4 regions of the Photobacterium toruni genome follow, and region 4 is predicted to be linked to each of the others. Evidence: predicted binding sites of a transcription regulator. Region 4 holds the regulator's gene; each other region holds the start of a gene.
The links. The regulator PurR, encoded in region 4, represses purine synthesis genes. The targets are predictions, from matches to a motif close to TNANGNAAACGTTTNCNTNA.
Positions count from the first base shown of each region.

Region 1: the regulator PurR is predicted to act here: its motif matches at 1,197-1,216, upstream of OC457_RS05525 (phosphoribosylaminoimidazolesuccinocarboxamide synthase).
Region 2: the regulator PurR is predicted to act here: its motif matches at 1,804-1,823, upstream of purM (phosphoribosylformylglycinamidine cyclo-ligase).
Region 3: the regulator PurR is predicted to act here: its motif matches at 1,372-1,391, upstream of purL (phosphoribosylformylglycinamidine synthase).

Region 1 covers NZ_AP024854.1:1,158,611-1,161,800, reverse strand. Annotated here, with positions in the region: gene OC457_RS05535 (DUF445 domain-containing protein) at 1-110, shown strand, start outside; gene OC457_RS05530 (metal-dependent hydrolase) at 352-1,116, shown strand; gene OC457_RS05525 (phosphoribosylaminoimidazolesuccinocarboxamide synthase) at 1,334-2,437, shown strand; gene torE (trimethylamine N-oxide reductase system protein TorE) at 2,909-3,085, shown strand; gene torC (pentaheme c-type cytochrome TorC) at 3,129-3,190, shown strand, end outside.
Region 2 covers NZ_AP024854.1:663,521-666,710, forward strand. Annotated here, with positions in the region: gene purN (phosphoribosylglycinamide formyltransferase) at 56-697, opposite strand; gene purM (phosphoribosylformylglycinamidine cyclo-ligase) at 702-1,742, opposite strand; gene upp (uracil phosphoribosyltransferase) at 1,944-2,570, shown strand; gene OC457_RS03325 (uracil-xanthine permease family protein) at 2,664-3,190, opposite strand, start outside.
Region 3 covers NZ_AP024854.1:2,272,902-2,276,091, forward strand. Annotated here, with positions in the region: gene purL (phosphoribosylformylglycinamidine synthase) at 1-1,203, opposite strand, end outside; gene mltF (membrane-bound lytic murein transglycosylase MltF) at 1,594-3,072, shown strand.
Region 4 covers NZ_AP024854.1:1,297,665-1,300,854, reverse strand. Annotated here, with positions in the region: gene OC457_RS06190 (hypothetical protein) at 1-107, opposite strand, end outside; gene purR (HTH-type transcriptional repressor PurR) at 822-1,826, shown strand; gene OC457_RS06180 (TfoX/Sxy family DNA transformation protein) at 2,197-2,784, shown strand; one part of gene OC457_RS06175 (IS630 family transposase) at 2,939-3,190, opposite strand, start outside.

The sequences.
Region 1 (3,190 bases), 140 kb from region 4:
TTAAAGAAATGGTCCAAAAAATGATCAGTGAGCATCTTGGCTGGTTAGTGATCTGGGGAGGCGTATTCGGAGGTGTTATCGGTATTATATCAGCACTTATCACCGGCTAATCAAAACACATTTTGCTATCTAGTTGCCGTATTCTTTTTATATCGAATACGGCTGCTATACTGATTTTATGTGCCACTTATTCATAAATAATTTATCCCTCATCATTATCGCAAATATCAAAATTGATTCTTTTTCACTCAGTCAATTTCATTAATTGCACTAAAAGAGTGATAAATATTGAACTATGATAACTAACAATGATAAATACCTGTATATGTATCCAGTTGGAACTTATTTTTCTTGGCCAATTTCTCAACCCACTTCACGATTGCAGCAATTGTCAGTGGCTTAACAGCAACCACATTATTGTCTGCAGATCATATTAGCCCTAGCATTGCACTATGGATGACCTTTTTTGGCACCATCGGTGGACTTTTACCTGACATAGACTCAGATCATTCAACATCAATGAAAGCCTTATTTACGCTGTTAGCGGGGTTTTGTTGTTTTCTTCTCATTAGCCACATTTATACTCATGTGGCAATGTTAGAACTGATCCTGTATGTCGTATCATTGTTTATTACAATTCGTTATTTTGGCAAAGCAGTATTTGATCGTTGTACCGTCCACCGTGGTGCATGCCATTCTATTTCTTTTGTTACTCTGATAGCTCTTTGTTGTGTGCATATTTGTGTATTACTCGGCCATACGGCAACAAATAGTTGGTTTGCAGGCTGTTTTGTATTGCTTGGCGGGATTGTTCATTTAGTCTTAGATGAAATATACAGTGTTGATTTATCAAATAAACGCTTTAAATCATCATTTGGTACGGCACTGAAACCCTTTGCCTTTACTAAACCTTTTATTAGCCTTGCCCAAATTATCGCTATTGTTATTTTATTTGAGCTAGCACCAAGTTATGACGGTGCATTACAGGTCGTCACTAATTGGAGTCATTTTCAATTCACACCTGAATGGTTCAATATAAACGATACTAAACAATGGTTATTGCATATGTTTTATATCACACCACGTGATTTGCATGCCTTTTATCAACGTTTTTAATTCCCACTAGCACACTATCTCATAATATAAAGTATGGTATTCCACTACCATATTTTATATTTAGTTTGCTTTAAAACCAAAAAAGCAATCGTTTGCTTTTTTACTGGCAGTCCAAGATTGAACCGAGTATTATGGATGATAAGATGAGTACTTAACGTGATTTTCATCTTAAGTACTCTGTATTTCGATGTCATTATTTTGAAATAGGAATTTCACCATGAACCTTGCAGATCAAGTTCTTGCCGTCAATGACGACCTTCCCATTCGTACAGATAAACCCGTTCATAGTGGAAAAGTACGCTCTGTTTATTGGCTAACAGAAGCAGACAGTCGTCGTCTTATTCAACAAAAAGGCTACAACGTTCAACCTGATGCCCCTCTTGCTATTATGATTATCAGTGATCGTATCTCTGCCTTTGACTGTATTTGGCATGGCGAAGGTGGTTTGAAAGGTGTTCCAGGTAAAGGGGCTGCACTCAACGCAATCTCAAATCATTGGTTTAAACTATTTAAAGATAATGGCTTAGCCGATAGTCATATTCTCGATATTCCTCATCCATTTGTCTGGATAGTACAGAAAGCAAAACCAGTAATGGTGGAAGCTATTTGTCGCCAATATATTACAGGTTCAATGTGGCGATCATATACTCAAGGTGAACGTCAATTCTGTGGTATTCAACTCCCAGAGGGATTGACGAAAGATCAAAAACTACCCCAACTACTGATGACACCATCAACAAAAGGCATTCTAAAAGGCATTCCTAATGTACCAGAAGCTGACGATGTTAATATAACTCGTGACGATCTCATTAATAATTATCAGGCTTTCAATTTCCGTAATATTGATGATATTGGATACTATGAAAAACTATTAACTGATGGTTTTACAGTTATTAGTAATGAATTAGCGCAGTTAGACCAAATTTTTGTTGATACTAAATTTGAATTTGGCTACGTCACAGATACCAGTGGTAATGAAAAACTTATCTATATGGATGAAGTTGGTACACCAGATTCATCACGAATTTGGGACGGTGCCGCTTATCGTGACGGACAAATTATTGAAAATTCCAAAGAAGATTTCCGTCAAGTCTTACTCAATTATTTTCCAGATCCAGATATCTTATTAAATAAAGAACGGATGCCTGAACGTTTTGCATTAGCCGCAAACAATGCTCTTCCTCAAGAGATATTGATGCAGATATCTAAAATATATACCAATATCGCAGAAAAGATCACCGGACAATCAATTATTCTAAGCCAAGATCCAAAAAATGAAATTATTGACATCTTACGTCGAGAATACCAATTAATTGATTAATCGTTAGTTGAGAGCTATCTAATAGCTCTCTCTTTTTATTAAAAATACTGCTTGTATTACGTCTTAATAAGTAATTTTATTAACAATTAAGCTTATGATGACTTTCATTAAATACATTTCCAATCATCACATCTCCGATTATCAACCAACACAACCAATCAATAACATCATAACAGTTAACAACAACACCAATAACACGCCATAAACACCAACAAAAAACAAACATCACTATCGCTTTATTTAATACGTACATTGTAACAATTACACGCAATTAATAATTAAATTATATATCTTTATTTTTAATATTAATAAATCAGTTTAAATTCAAAAAAATACTATTTTAATAACAAAATAATGCATTTAGTAATTGAATAAGTACAGCGGTCTACCTTATGATCACATTGAAATTCAAATTGATATAACTATTTATAAAAAATAACTTTCACTTTTAACTCATTTTTAGGAGGTTTTATGAGCAGTATTACTGATTCTACTGCCAAGAAAACACGTAGCCGCGAATGGAAAATGTTCCTTTTCATTATCATTTTCCTGTTCCCTATTTTAAGTGTCATTTTCGTTGGTGGTTACGGTTTCACAGTGTGGATGTTGCAATTGTTTGTCTTTGGTCCTCCCGGTCACGGTGGTTGATTCCCTACTTTACGCTGTAAGCATCATATAAAGAGATACAATAATGAAAGCATTTTTGAAAAGAGCTTGGCTAACCCTATCACGTCCAAGTGTTCATATTAGCCT
Region 2 (3,190 bases), 630 kb from region 4:
TAATGAAAAGGCGATCTCAATGAGATCGCCTTTTTTAGATAAAGAGATTAAGGCATTACTGTGCAGCATAACCTTGTGGTGGTAGTTTCTTACCATCTAATACAGCATAACCATTTTGCATTGATAATCGTTGACTCAAGAGCCACTGAATGACTAATGGATAGATATTATGTTCTTGTTGTTGAACTCGGGCTATAACGTTATCGATGGTATCTGTTGCAAAAATAGGGACTTTAGCTTGTAGAATTACAGGGCCACCATCGAGCTCTTCCGTCACGAAATGAACACTGGTGCCGTGTTCATTATCACCAGCATCAATAGCGCGCTGGTGGGTGTTTAATCCCGCATACTTAGGCAACAAGGATGGATGAATATTAAGCATTTTCCCTTGGTAATGGCTGACGAAATTGGCAGATAAAATCCGCATAAATCCGGCTAATATAATCACATCAGGCTGATAAGTATTAATTTTTTCAATTAAAGCTTGATCATAATCTTGGGGGTTGGCGTAATCAGTTGCCACTATAGAAACTGCTTCTATGTTGGCATGTTGAGCTCGCTTAAGGCCATAAGCATCGGCTTTATTTGAGATCACAGCAGTAACTTGGCTATTGTTAATGATGCCATTAGTACAGCTATCAATAATGGCTTGTAAGTTACTGCCATTTCCTGAGATTAAGACAACGATATTATGCATAGACCTAATTAATCTCTACTTGCTCTTCGCCTACTGCAGCGGTTGCAATTTCACCGAGCAGCCACGCATTTTCACCTTCAGTTTGTAAAATTTCAATCGCAAGTGCTGCTTGTGCTTGGGGTAGTGCAATCACTAAACCAACACCGCAGTTGAATGTGCGGTACATTTCGTGAGTATCAACATTTCCCGTTTGCTGCAACCAGTTAAAAATCGCAGGCCATTGCCAGCTATTGCCATTGACGACTGCTTTGGTGCCTTGTGGTAATACTCGTGGAATATTTTCCCAGAAACCACCGCCAGTAATATGAGAAATGGCATGAATATCACAGTTCTCAATCATTTTTAGCGCTGATTTAACATAAATTTTAGTAGGGGCTAATAAGTGCTCAGATAGTTTTTTACCATCAAGATCTTGATTAAGATCGGCTTGGGAAACTTCTAGGATTTTGCGGACTAATGAATAACCGTTTGAGTGGGGACCACTTGAGCCAACCGCAATAAGTGCATCACCTGCGGTTACTTTTGAACCATCAATGATGTCAGCCTTTTCAACAACACCAACACAGAAACCAGCAACGTCATAATCATCACCATGGTACATGCCTGGCATTTCAGCTGTTTCGCCACCAATGAGTGCGCAACCTGATTGAATACAACCTTCACCAATACCTGCTACAACACTTGCAGCTGTATCAATATCAAGTTTTCCTGTTGCATAATAATCTAAGAAAAACAAAGGCTCAGCACCTTGTACGATCAAATCATTAACACACATTGCAACTAAATCAATACCGATAGTATCGTGTTGTTTTAGATCCATGGCGAGGCGAAGTTTAGTGCCTACACCATCGGTTCCTGATACTAAAACAGGCTCTTTATATTTTGTAGGTAGTGAACATAAAGCACCAAAACCACCGATTCCTCCCATAACTTCAGGGCGATGAGTACGCTTAACGATACCTTTAATACGGTCAACTAACGCATTACCAGCATCAATATCAACACCAGCATCTTTGTAACTAAGAGAAGAGTTTTTGTTGCTCACAGATGATCCCTCAAACGTATTAAAGTAAAAAACCAGCATATAATAGCAGCAGTCATTATAGTAAGGCAAACGTTTGCGTCAAATTGTTGTGGTGGCTAAAAATTAGCCAATTGAACATTTGATACTATCGGCAATCGATTGGCTTGGTATATAATGCTGCGATTTTTTTATTTTTTTATAATTTAGTTCCCAGGAGTCGAGATGAAAGTCGTTGAGGTGAAACACCCACTGGTTAAACATAAGATTGGTCTTATGCGTGAAGGTGATATTAGCACTAAGCGTTTTCGTGAATTGGCAACCGAAGTTGGTAGCCTATTAACATATGAAGCGACTTCAGACTTCGAAACAGAAAAAGTGATGATTGAAGGCTGGAATGGTCCAGTTGAAATTGATCAGCTAAAGGGTAAAAAAGTGACTGTAGTGCCAATTCTTCGTGCTGGTTTAGGCATGATGGATGGCGTATTAGAACATATGCCAAGTGCACGTATCAGTGTTGTCGGTATCTACCGTGACGAAGAAACGTTAGAACCTGTACCATACTTTAATAAATTAGCATCGAATATTGATGAGCGTATTGCTTTGGTTGTTGATCCAATGCTAGCGACAGGCGGTTCAATGATTGCAACGCTTGATCTATTAAAAGAACATGGCTGTACTCAATTTAAAGTATTAGTACTTGTTGCTGCACCTGAAGGTATTGCTGCATTAGAAAAAGCGCATCCAGATGTAGAGCTATACACTGCTGCTATTGACGATAAGTTAAATGACAAGGGATATATTGTTCCAGGTCTTGGCGATGCTGGTGATAAAATCTTTGGTACTAAATAATTTTAGTATTGATTATTACTGATATAAAAAACCGGACTAATATGTCCGGTTTTTTTGTATTTGTAGATCGTCTATTAATAATAATTAGGTTAATTATAGATGTTCAGTGTCTTCAACTTGCATGCTTATCGAATCTTCACCTAAGTCATGCGGTAAAATTAGGTTTAATAAAATAGCGACAATGCCACAAAGACTGATGCCTTGAAGGCTAAATTCACCAATGCCAAATGCCATTCCGCCGATACCAAATACCAGTGTTACCGCGACAATGACTAAGTTTCTTGGTTTATGAAGATTAACTTGATGGGTAATTAAAGTATTAAGACCAACCGTTGCGATTGAGCCAAAAAGTAAAATCATAATACCGCCCATCACAGGAACAGGTATAGTTTGCAATATAGCACCCAGTTTTCCGACAAATGCTAATACAATGGCTGTAACCGCTGCCCATGTCATGATCACGGGATTGAATGCCTTGGTTAACATCACGGCACCAGTAACTTCTGAATAGGTTGTATTTGGTGGTGCGCCAATTAAAGAGGCTGCAATTGTTGCAATACCATCGCCTGCCATTGTGCGATGAAGTCCTGGTTTTTTAAGGTAATCCTTACCCGTTACGT
Region 3 (3,190 bases), 980 kb from region 4:
ACCAGCGTGGGAAGTGACTTTTTCTTCGTAAGTACGGAAATAACCTAATAGATTTGGACGACCAAATTCATTATTAAATGCCGCGCCACCTAATGGACCATCAAGCATAATATCTAACGCGGTAACGATACGATCTGGTTTACCAAAATCGGTTTCCCACGGTTGTTCAAAACCAGGTACACGTAAGTTAGATACCGTAAAGCCCACTAAACCCGCTTTAGGTTTACCACCAATACCGGTTGCGCCTTCATCACGAATCTCGCCACCAGAGCCTGTTGCTGCGCCTGGCCACGGTGAAATAGCTGTTGGGTGGTTATGTGTTTCCACTTTCATCAAAATATGATTATCTTCTTGATGATAAGTGTATTGACGTGATTGTGGATCTGGGAAGAAACGACCCACATGAGAGCCTTCCATTACAGCAGCATTGTCTTTGTAAGCCGACAAAACATGCTCATGGTTATGCTCATAGGTATTTTTAATCATTTTAAATAATGATTTTGGCTGATCGACACCATCGATAGTCCAATCAGCATTAAAAATCTTATGGCGACAATGTTCTGAGTTCGCTTGAGCAAACATCATTAATTCAATGTCATTAGGATTACGCTCAAGCTTAGTAAAGTTTTCAACCAAGTAATCAATTTCATCTTCCGCTAAAGCAAGACCTAAACTGAGGTTAGCTTGCTCTAATGCTTGGCGTCCGCCCGTTAAAATATCAATACTTTTTACCGCAGCAGGTTGCGCTTGAATAAATAATGCTGCCGCAGCATCAACATTATCCAACACCACTTCCATCATCCGATCATGAAGTAGGGTTTTTAACTCATGCAATTGTACTGCAGTGAGTGTCGATGAGGATTCAATATAATATGCCGTACCACGCTCAAGACGTTTGATCGCGGTTAAACCACAATTACGAGCAATGTCGGTCGACTTTGAAGACCAAGGCGAAATAGTGCCCGGACGAGGAGTAACAAGTAGCAATAAACCATTAGGCTCGTGCTCTGCAATCGTTGGGCCGTATGTGAGTAGACTGGTAAGTTTAGCTTGTTCATCAGCAGTTAACGTTGTAGCCACATCAGCAAAATGGGCAAACTCAGCATAGATATGAGTAATAGGTAGATCTAACTCATGACAACGCTTAAGTAACTTATTAACGCGAAACTCAGACAAAGCGGGTGAACCACGCAAAATTTCCATGTGCAAAGGTCTCTCGATTAGCAGGTTAAAAAAAGTGATATTGAGGTAAATATCAAGTTCTAGAAACTTACCTCAATAGCACTTAGTACAAGACTATTTACTGCTTAACTACCGCAATGTTGTTTACGTGTGCCTAGTATAAGGGAATTTTTTTTGTGACGTAACACTTGACGCAACCGTTTGCGTATTTTTTTTACAATCTTAATCAAAATAATTAAAAAACACCTTAGCTCACTATTTTGGGGTTACTTTTTAACCATGAAATAGGTAAATATCATTTTATCTATTTGAATATCTAAATTATGGCTATTAACTGAACAGTTCAACTTTGCGCAATTAACAGGGTTTGATATAAAGAGCTTTAATTTTCAGATTAGGTCTGCTTAGTTGATAAATATTCAGTTGTTCACTCTACTACGTCGTTTTATATGTTTGCTAATACTTGCTATATTGACCAGCGGCTGTCAATGGCAAGATAGCAAACCCACCAGCCTTGAGAAAATTCGAGATAGTGGTGTATTACGAGTAGGAACACTCAATAATCAACTGTCTTATTATATTGGTGCCGAAGGCCCTACTGGTTTGGATTATGAACTAGCTCAAGCCTTTGCAAAAAAGCTTGGGGTTAAGCTTGAAATAACCTCCATGCTAACTTTATCTGAATTATTTCCAGCATTAGAACGTGGTAATATTGATATTATTGCAGCAGGACTTGCCGTGACCCCTGATCGTCTGCAAGACTTCTATCCAGCCCCTGCCTATTACTACGCTAGCCAAGTGCTTGTCTATAAAAAAGGTCAACGACGACCAAGAAACCTAACAGAATTAGCTAAACTAACTCAAAATAACAAACATCTAGCCATTGTAAAAGGATCTAACTATGAGCAAAAATTAAAGCTTATTAGTGACACCCATCCCGCATTACAATGGCAATCAATTCCAGAATTAGACGTAGATGATCTGTTAATCAAAGTTGCGACTGGCGAACTTGATTATACTATTGCTAACTCCATCAATGTTGCGCTATTGCAGCGTACTCACCCCGACATTGCTATTGCATTTGAACTGACGCAAGATGAGCCTATCAGTTGGTTTGTAAAACAAAGTAGTAACGATAGCTTATATGCATTATTGATTGAATTTTTTGGGGCCATGAAAAAAAATGGCACCATGACGTTACTTGAAGAAAAATATTTAGGCCATATTGATCAATTTGACTATGTTGATACCCGCGCTTTCTTACGAGCAGTCTCTAATACCTTGCCACAATGGAAAACATTATTTAAACAATATGCCAATGGTTTTGACTGGCGTTTATTAGCTGCATTGTCTTATCAAGAATCACACTGGGATCCACAAGCAATATCACCAACAGGGGTCCGTGGAATGATGATGCTAACATTACCAACCGCAGAGTCGGTAGGAGTGACTAACCGTTTAGATCCCGAACAAAGTATTCGTGGTGGCAGTGAATATTTACGAAAAATGATTGCTCGCGTACCAGATAGCATCGAAGAACACGAGAAAGTATGGTTTGCTCTTGCCTCTTATAATGTTGGTTTTGGTCATTTAATGGATGCACGTCGACTGACAAAAGCACAAGGAGGAAACCCTGATACTTGGGTTGATGTAAAACAACGCTTACCCCTATTAGGACAGCGGAAATATTATATTCAATCGCGCTATGGGTATGCTCGTGGTAATGAAGCGCTGAATTATGTTGAAGGTATTCGTCGTTATTATCAAAGCATTATTGGTTATGAGCGAGCCCATAATAGTCAATTTGAAAATGAACATTTGAAAATTATTGATGGCTTACAAACAATAACAACGCCACAAGTGCCACCAACAACAATTGTCAGCCCTTAACTGATTAAAATAATAAATCATAACTAATACCTGTAATTACAAAGCAATAACAGCATCGATTATTATGAGTTCGGAATAATCATCTAATTTTTAGCGTAATGGGCGTTTGATCAACGTT
Region 4 (3,190 bases):
TAACCAGCATAAATAATGGCGATAATTCCTGACAATAATAAAGTAAACGGGGTTAGAAAGCTGGCAATATAAGCAAACCAAATACCCTTTTTATGTTCTTCCGTCATCATATTGTTCCGAATAAATAAGCAATGTAATAAACTAATTATCACAGGTATTTACTTGAGTTCAAGTTTCGCTCTAAATTACGATGATCGGGATCAACTTCTCAAATATTACCGTCGCTAGAGTCTGCTATAACACCCTAAACCGACACTTCCCGTCATTAATAACAACCAAAATAAATTTAATCATTGCGCTTAATGGTACCCACTGAGTGTAATTACCGCTTCTGTTCTGGCATTTCAACCATAAGATACTAACCAAAGACAGCCTTAAATAGTTAATCAAGTGTATAATTGAGACGTTTCTGTTCATAACTATCCTTACCTACTATCATAGTATTAAAGTGCAGCATATTTTTAAATGTCGGTTGTAAATTCCATTAAATTTGCTGAAAATTACGATTTTTTGTTGATAGTTGTCAAATAATTTACTCCCAGACAATTGAAACGTTGCACTACGCGTAACACTCAGTAAAATGTGAACGCAAGCGATTACACTTGAAAAACATGTAATAATTATAAAAGCCGCGAATAAATGCGGCTTTTGGTGTTAATACTATTTAAGTATGCAATAGACACATTATCGGTGCCAAATTGAATAATTAACGAGAAACTTTACCTAAAAACATTGAATTATATTCATCTCAGTAATTACTCAATTTGGTACCTCACGATTAGCTAGAAACATCTCTAGCACCCATTATTAGAAGAATAAATATGGCAACCATTAAAGATGTTGCACGTATGGCTGGTGTTTCAACGACAACAGTTTCACACGTGATCAATAAAACACGCTTTGTCGCAGAAGCAACACAGAAGAAAGTACTGGCAGCCGTTGAAGATCTCAATTATGCACCAAGTGCTGTTGCTCGCAGTCTAAAATGTAATACCACTCGCACCATTGGTATGTTGGTAACTAAATCAACTAACCCTTTCTTTGCTGAAGTTGTGCATGGTGTTGAAGAGTATTGTTACCGTGAAGGCTACACGCTAATTTTATGTAATACGGAAGGTAACCTTTCTAAGCAATATGATTACTTACGCATGCTTGCGGAAAAGCGTGTTGATGGCTTATTAGTAATGTGTTCCGATCTTGATCAGAAATTATTGGATCTGCTTGAGCGTCAAAAAGACCTGCCAATGGTGATAATGGACTGGGGTCCAGAAAGCCCGCATACCGATAAAATTCAGGATAATGCTGAACAAGGTGGCTACATTGCGACTAAATACTTTATCGAGCATGGTCATAGCCGTATTGGGTGTTTGTCTGGCCATACAGATAAATCTACTTGTCGTGAACGCTTAAAGGGCTTTAATAAAGCCATGGCAGAAGCTAACTTAACCGTTAATGAAGACTGGATCCTTGAAGGTGACTTTGAGTGTGACTCTGCGGTGAAAGCAGCTGAAAAATATATTGCTATGGCAGAGCGTCCAACGGCTATTTTCTGCTTCAATGACATCATGGCAATGGCACTAATTAGTACCTTTGAACAAGCAGGATTACGCGTTCCTGGTGATATTTCTATTATTGGTTACGACAATATTGATCTTGCCCCTTACTTCGCGCCACCACTAACGACTATTCATCAGCCGAAACGTCGTTTAGGTAAAACAGCCATTAAAATCTTAATGGAGCGAATGAAGAACAAAGATCATGAACGTCAAATTTTTGAAATGGCGCCTGCAATTGTAGAGCGCAAGTCGGTAAAAGATTTACGCTAATACGACAACCTACTTATCAAGCCAATATTTATATTGGCTTTTTTTCTAACACCTCAATTCAACTCTCAGCGCTTTCAAAATTGTCATCGCCGTAAAAACATGAACAATATCACAGATTCACCAGTCACTATTAATATTCAAAGTCATCTTGTTAAAATATCGAATATAATGAACCCCGTAAATACATATAATAGTAAGCAAAAGACTTACAAGATATAAATAATACTTCACTATTGATAATATTATTTATAAAGTAATACATGGATGATTTAAAGTAGAAATTTTATCTCGTAAATAACTTTAATAATACAAAGTTAATTTACAGCTACTTTAATGTTAGGTGACACTCATTTATTCACCGAGTAGAAGTATGGACAAACCAATATTAAAAAATTCATTACAGCTATTAGATCATTTAGGGGATATTAAATCGCGATCCATGTTTGGCGGTTTTGGTATTTTCGCTGGTGAGACAATGTTCGCACTAGTCGTTAATAATAAACTCCATCTCAGAGCAAATGCAAAAAATGAAGAGGAATTTAAACAAGCGGGTTTGAAACCCTATATATATGAAAAGCGCGGTTTTCCCGTCATAACAAAACATTATGCTATTCTTGATGAATGGTGGGAACAACCTGAAAAAATCAAAGAACAAGCAAACTATTCTCTTAAGGCAGCACAAGCTGACAAAAAAGCAAAAGAATGTTGCACTCCTGATAGAATAAAAGATTTACCAAACCTACGCCTTTCAAATGAAAGGATGCTTAAAAAAGTAGGTATTAAAACGATTGAACAACTCCATAATATTGGTGCACTCGACGCTTATAAAGCATTACAAAAAATACAAGAGGCATCTTTAAGTTTGGAATTACTATGGGCATTGGAAGGCGCTATACATGGCCAACATTGGTCAGTAATACCAGAAAGCAGACGCAATGAACTGCTAGCTAAACTATAATAAATATATTCGTCAACTGGCTAAGTGACGCTTAAGAATAAAGAGGCCCTGTGCCTCTTTAATTTATTCCGCATATACATTTACAAACCGATTTAGCTATTCCTATCAAGCTTAGTATTTAGCTACAATTGAATAGTAATACCAATCTGGAAAATTAACTGGTCAGGTTGATCCAATCTCTTGAACACATTCTAGTGATGCGTGAAGCCGATTCATTAAACTGATTCCATGCAAGGCAGACCTTATCGAGAATGTCGTTATAATCAGAAAAATTTTGATTAGCGAGATAGTGTTGTCGTAACCAACTCCAAACTTGTTCTATTGGGTTAAGTTCTGGGGAATATGGTGGAAGTTTGATGATGCTGAGATTATTAAACGGATTAGCAATATCGTCAGTATGCCAGCC